2 regions of the Fructilactobacillus cliffordii genome follow, and region 1 is predicted to be linked to the other one. Evidence: predicted binding sites of a transcription regulator. Region 1 holds the regulator's gene; the other holds the start of a gene.

What was found. Region 1 encodes HrcA, which represses chaperone genes, less so after heat shock. Its sites were predicted from a motif close to TTAGCACTCNNNNNNNNNGAGTGCTAA; they were not measured.
Region 2: the regulator HrcA is predicted to act here: its motif matches at 1,828-1,854, upstream of groES (co-chaperone GroES).

Annotation. Positions count from the first base shown of each region.
Region 1 is NZ_CP097117.1:69,912-73,336, forward strand. It holds gene truB (tRNA pseudouridine(55) synthase TruB) at 1-672, shown strand, start outside; gene ribF (riboflavin biosynthesis protein RibF) at 679-1,623, shown strand; gene hrcA (heat-inducible transcriptional repressor HrcA) at 1,709-2,746, shown strand; gene grpE (nucleotide exchange factor GrpE) at 2,758-3,339, shown strand; gene dnaK (molecular chaperone DnaK) at 3,365-3,425, shown strand, end outside.
Region 2 is NZ_CP097117.1:511,923-515,347, forward strand. It holds gene groL (chaperonin GroEL) at 1-1,458, opposite strand, end outside; gene groES (co-chaperone GroES) at 1,516-1,800, opposite strand; gene M3M38_RS02605 (redox-sensing transcriptional repressor Rex) at 1,934-2,578, opposite strand; gene M3M38_RS02610 (ABC-F family ATP-binding cassette domain-containing protein) at 2,826-3,425, shown strand, end outside.

The sequences.
Region 1 (3,425 bases):
GATTTGGATGGTGAAATTGTTGCCGAACAGCATGATTTTAAGCCCCTGACCGATGCACAAATTAAAACGGGATTAACGCACTTCATTGGTTCTCACATTCAGACGCCACCCATGTATTCGGCGGTTAAGGTGAACGGACGTCGCTTGTATGATTATGCCCGTCATGGCGAAACCGTCAAACGGCCGCAACGCACGATTCGGGTCACTGATTTCTATCAAATCGGAGATTCCATTGTTGATTGGAATGCTGGAACCCAAACGATTTTCTTTGAAGTGGATTGTGGCAAAGGAACCTACGTGCGGACGTTAGCGGTCGACTTTGGTCGCTACTTTGGCTTACCCGCCGTGATGTCACAACTAACTCGGATTGCTAGCGGTGGATTTGATATTCAGCAAACGGTCGCTTTAGAAACTCTGGAGGATGCGCAACAAGCCGGACAATTAGATCAGTTCATTTATCCAATTGACCATGCGCTTCACGCCTTTGCACACGTTGATTTGACGGCTGAACAGTGGATGCAGGTCCAACATGGGTCCTTTTTACCAGCATCAGACTTGCAGACTACTGAAGCAGAAATCGTTTTACGCTATAATAGTAGCGATAAGGCTTTATACTACTATGATGAAAGTCATCAGCGGTATAAACCACAAAAAATGTTTAGTTTGGAGTAACGAGCAATGAAAATTATCAAGTTGGCCTATCCGCTAGAAGCAGAGCAACAATTTCCGGCGCCAGTGGTGTTAGCAATGGGTTTTTTTGACGGAGTGCATCTCGGACACCAGAACGTCATTAATCGGGCAAAGGAAATTGCGTTAGAGCGTCAGCTGCCGCTCGCCATTTTAACCTATGATCATCATCCAGCACTGGTATATCAAAAGCTAACCGGGGATTCCGCGCGTTATTTAACCCTGCATCCGGAGAAGTATCGATTATTTGAACTGCTCGGGGTGGATTATGTGTATGAGGTTAACTATGACCATGACTTTCAAGCGCAAGCACCCCAGACATTCGTGGATAATTTTATTGTTCGGATGGGCGCCGCGGTGGTCGTAGCTGGTTTTGATCATACCTACGGAACTAAGGACGCCGCCATGGCAAACTTAGGAGAATATGCCCACCACCGGTTTACGGTCGAAACGGTTCCTGCGTTGTTGCTGGACGAGAAAAAAGTTAGTTCGACCCGGGTGCGCCGGAATTTGAGTGACGGCCACTTGGAAACAGTTCGGCGTTTATTGGGCCGGCCATTTGAAATTAGTGGAACGGTTGTGCATGGCCTAGCAAGGGGTCGGACCCTTGGGTTTCCGACTGCTAACGTTCAATATGATGACTTACAACGAATGCCACCGCTGGGAGTTTACATTGTCTTGATGCAGATTGATCACCAGTGGTATCCCGGGATGGCTTCGATTGGAAAAAACGTGACCTTTGGCGATCAAAATCCCGTGACGCTGGAGGTTAATTTATTGGATTTTCAGCGCAATTTGTATGGGAAACAAATTCAAGTTCAATTTTTGAAGAAAACTCGTAATGAGGTTAAATATCAAGGAGAAGCGGCATTGATTGACCAATTAAACCGAGATGAGCAAGAAACCAGAAACTTTTTTCAATCTAGGGAAGCGTAATTCTTGACCTTAATAATGATCCTTGATACAGTATAACTGTACCTTAGCACTTGATGATTGAGAGTGCTAAAAAGAGGTGGTGAAGATGCTCACTGACAGACAAAACTTGATTCTTAAACAGATTGTTGATGAATATTCGCAAACGGGGGAACCCGTTGGTTCGAAATCTTTGGCACAACACTTGCCAATTAAAGTTAGTTCAGCAACGATTCGGAACGAGATGAGTGTGCTTAGTCAAAATCACTTTATCGAACAGGTGCATACTTCTTCGGGACGAATTCCTTCTTATCAAGGTTATCGATATTACGTTGATAATTTGACGCAACCGATTCCACTAGAAGTCCAGGCACGCGACTACATTACAGAAATGTTAGCCGGGTCGTTTAAACAGTTAGACGATATTGTCAGACAGTCGGCCGATTTACTCTCCCAGATTACTGATTATACGGCACTAACGTTTACTCCGATGCTGCAACAGCAGGATGTAGTCGAGTCCTTCCGCCTCACGCAAATTAACCATCAGAACTTCATGGCCATTATGATGATGAAAAGTGGTCTAGTGCAAAGCCAACCATTTTTAACCGAGCAACCTTTGACGAGTTCTGACGGAAGCCATGTAGAAGCTTGGTTAAACCAACATCTACGTGGCGAATCACTAAGTCAAGTAACGCAAACTTTAGAAGCGGAGCTTGCAAGTGGTAATCAGCAGCCTGCTGATTTTACGCAGATTGTGAATGCGTTTGTGGTAGTAGCTAATAAGTTACGTCATGAGCAGTTCTTTGTCAGTGGTAGAAGTAACCTCTTCCACGGAGTGGGGGCCGAAACGTTTGCAAACTTGAAACCGCTCTACTCCTCGTTGAGTTCGGCAACTGACTTAGACACGATTTTACAATCTAGCGGTCAAGATGTATCGGTGCGATTAGGTTCAGAACTGCATAATGATTTATGGCGTAATTACAGTATCATTAGTGGAACCTATGATGCTGGTGCACATGGAGTTGGACGGATTGCGGTAATTGGTCCGACCCGAATGTTTTATCCACGGGTGATGGGCTTGGTAGACGCCTTTCGCGATGAACTACAAACAAGAATTCGTAGTTACTATCATGACTACGATCAGTAAGGAGGGTTAGCATGGCCAAAGAAAAAGAAACCAAAGCCACGAAAAAAGAGCAACCAGCTGACCAACAAAAGCCAGCAACAAAGCAAGCAGCTGACGAACAACCAAAAACAGATGTTGCGACTGAGCAAACGGAAAAGTTGCAGGCTGAGGTTGCTAAGTTGCAAGAACAACTAGATGGAGCGCAAAATGATTATTTACGTTCCCAAGCAGAGATTCAAAACATGCAAAAACGGAATCAAAAAGAAGTCAGTGAAATGGCTAAGTATGGTCCCCAGCAGCTAGCCAAGGACATCGTTCCGGCATTGGATGATTTAACCAGAGCGTTAGACGTTCAGGTTGATGATGAAAGTGGCCAGCAACTAAAGACTGGGATTGAAATGGTGGTTAAACATCTAGACAAGGCGTTAACTGATAATGATATCCACGCCGTTGATGAAGTGGGAGTGCAATTTGACCCGGAGATTCATCAAGCGGTGCAAACAGTGCCAGCGAGTGATGAACATCCAGCTGACACAGTTGTGCAAGTCTTACAAACCGGTTATCGATTAGCTGATCGAGTGATTCGTCCAGCAATGGTAATCGTGGCACAATAAATTAAGGATAAAAGGAGATAATACCATGGCAAGTAATAAAATTATTGGAATTGACTTAGGAACTACGAACTCAGCCGTTGCCGTTA
Region 2 (3,425 bases), 440 kb from region 1:
AATCATGTCTTCATACTTGTCGTCCGCAGCGTTGTAGCCAATTCCTGGTTTTTCTTGCTTCAAGTGGTCCACAATCACAGCACCGTCTACACCGGCATTTTCAGCAATTTGCTTAACCGGAGCTTCCAGAGCCCGACGCACGATGTCAACCCCAGTTTGTTCATCGCCTTCTGCTTCCACAGCAGCCACATCGTTTAAGATGTTGATGAAGGCCGTTCCACCACCAGGAACAAATCCTTCTTCTACGGCAGCTCGGGTAGCGTTCAAGGCATCTTCAATCCGGTACTTGCGTTCTTTCAATTCGGTTTCCGTAGCAGCACCGACTTTGATAACAGCCACTCCACCAGCTAATTTAGCCAAACGTTCTTGCAACTTATCTCTATCAAAATCAGAGTTGGTAGCAGCAATTTGACCCTTAATTTCGGCAACGCGTTGGGCAATGGCATCCTTGTCACCCTTACCTTCCACGATGGTCGTCGAATCTTTCGTAACGTTTACTTTATTGGATTGTCCCAATTGATCAACCGTGGTGTCCTTCAATTCTAAGCCGAGGTCATCACTAATGACAGTCGCACCAGTTAAGGTTGCAATGTCCTGTAATTGAGCTTTCCGGCGGTCACCAAAGCCAGGAGCTTTAACAGCAACCACGTTGAAGGTTCCCCGCATCTTGTTCAGAACCAAGGTTGGGAGCACTTCGCCACCAATGTCATCGGCAATCATCAATAACGAACGACCTTGTTCCACAACTGATTGCAGCAACGGCATGATGTCTTGCATGTTGTTAATCTTCTTGTCGGTGATTAAGATGTAAGGATTGTCTAAATCAGCTTCCATCTTTTCTTGATCAGTGACCATGTATTGGGACATGTAGCCACGATCAAATTCCATTCCTTCAACCACGTCCAAGCTAGTTTCTACTCCCTTGGAGTCTTCGATGGTAATTACCCCATCGTTTCCAACTTTTTCCATGGCGTCGGCAATCAAACTACCCACTTGTTCGCTAGCAGAAGAAATCGAAGCGATTTGGGCAATATCATCTTTGTTTTCCACCTTGTGGCTCATCTTGTGTAAGCTATCAACAGCCGCTTTCGTGGCCTTTTCAATTCCGCGACGAACCCCCACTGGATTAGCACCAGCCGTCACGTTTTTCATTCCTTCTTTAACGATGGCTTGGGTTAAAACCGTGGCCGTCGTAGTTCCGTCACCAGCAACATCGTTCGTCTTGGATGCTACTTCAGAAACTAACTTAGCTCCCATGTTTTCAAAGTGATCAGGTAAGCTAATTGCCTTAGCAATCGTAACCCCATCGTTAGTAATCGTGGGGTCGCCAGCAGTTTCTTCCAAGACCACGTTCCGACCTTTTGGTCCCATCGTTGTTTTAACTGTGTCAGCTAACTTGTCGACACCATTTAGCATGGCGCTCCGTGCGTCATCAGAAAACTTTAATTCTTTAGCCATTTTCATTCACCTCATGTTTAATTAATTTGAACTTGCTATTTCAGCCTAATTGTTAAATTATTTAACGATTGCGAGGAGGTCGCTTTCGTGCATCACAAGATATTCTTGATCTCCATCGTTAACTTTAGTTCCGGCGTATTTATCAAACATTACAACGTCACCTTCGCTAACTACGGGAGCAACTTTTTCACCGTTATCAAGCACTCGGCCGGTTCCAACCGCAACTACTTTTCCTTGGGTTGGTTTTTCCTTAGCGTTTTCAGCTAATACAATGCCGCCAACCGTTTCTTCCGGTTGGTCTTGAATTTCAATAATGACACGATCTCCAATTGGTTGTAACATCATTAATCCCTCCAATAAAGTAACGTTTTAGCACTCAGACTCATCAAGTGCTAATTACATTATTTAATATAAGCTCCTTCGAATTTAAATGCAAGAATTTAGTTCAAAAAAAGAGTTCCTATTTCCGGAACCCTTAGTCATCGCTGCCATGATCGTAATGATCAATGAAATAAATTAAAGTTTGGAGCTCATTGGTAAGATCCACGTTGTGCACCCGAATCCCATCTGGAACGTTTAAACGGCGGGAGGTAAAGTTCAAGATGCCCTTCACGCCTGCTTCTGAGACCTGATCTGCCACATCTTGAGCCACGTTGGTTGGCACAGTTAAAATAACCACACTAATCTGTTGGTCCCGGAGTTGTTTAATCATCTGGTCCATGGGATAAATCGGAACGCCCCCCTGAATCGTGTTAACGTTTTTGGGATTTACGTCAAAGGCGGCAGAAATCCGGATGTTACTATCCTGGTGAAAGTTAAAGTTTAATAGCGCGTGCCCGAGGTTTCCGACTCCAACTAACGCTACGTTGGTTAAACGGTCCTGGTGCAGGATGTTTTTGAAGAATTCCAAGAGGTTCGTAACGTCGTACCCATAACCCCGTTTTCCCAAGGCTCCAAAGTACGAAAAATCGCGCCGAATCGTCGCCGAATCCACGTGAATGGCATCGGCCAGTTCCGTCGATGAAACCCGCGTCTTTCCTCCATCGTGTAAAATATTTAAATAACGATAATAAAGTGGTAGCCGTTTTGCGGTTGCACGGGGAATTTTCACTTCTGCCATTTGCTGATGGCCTCCTTCAAATTAGTCGTTCTACTCTTAATCTCATTTTACCACAAACTATGCGCTTGTGAATTTTTTCGTTAAGCCGGCAATGATTCCCGATTTGATTGGACTGTTCAACTAAAAAAGATGCTTCTTTTTCAAATTCAACCCGCTTAGTTAATTCCACTGGGTTTGTGAATGATTTCATCTCGGTTTTAATTAGCAAACCACAAAATATGATAAGATTACGGCAGGAGGAAGCACAATGATTATTTTACAGGCACAACAACTGACTAAACGCTTTAACGGGACGCCCATTTTTGACGACCTCAATTTAACCATCAATGATCACAGCCATATCGGACTCGTAGGTCAAAATGGGGCAGGAAAATCAACCTTATTAAAGCTACTGGTTGATCCTAAAACCGCTAGCGATGGCCGCGTAACGATTAAACAAGGGCTGTCAATTGGATACCTCCCCCAAAACACGGGGTTACATTCTGACCGGACCATTGAGGCCGAATTAGAACTCCCCTTTGCACGTTTAATTAAAATGGAAACTCGAATTCACGAATTAGAAACCGAAATGAGTCAACCAGCGGTTATTGCTGATCCTGAGAAACTAGCGGCCATTTCCAAAACCTACGATCAATTACAAGCAGATTTCAAGCGCGACAATGGCTATGGCTATCATGCTGAAATTCGAACCGTCATGAGTGCTTTTGGGTTTTCAACTGCTGACCAAAACCGACCGATTAATGAACTTTCCGGTGGTCAACAAACTCGGGTGGCCCTGGCAAAACTGCTATTAGAAAAACCAGACCTTCTGATTCTCGACGAACCGACCAACCACATTGACATGGGG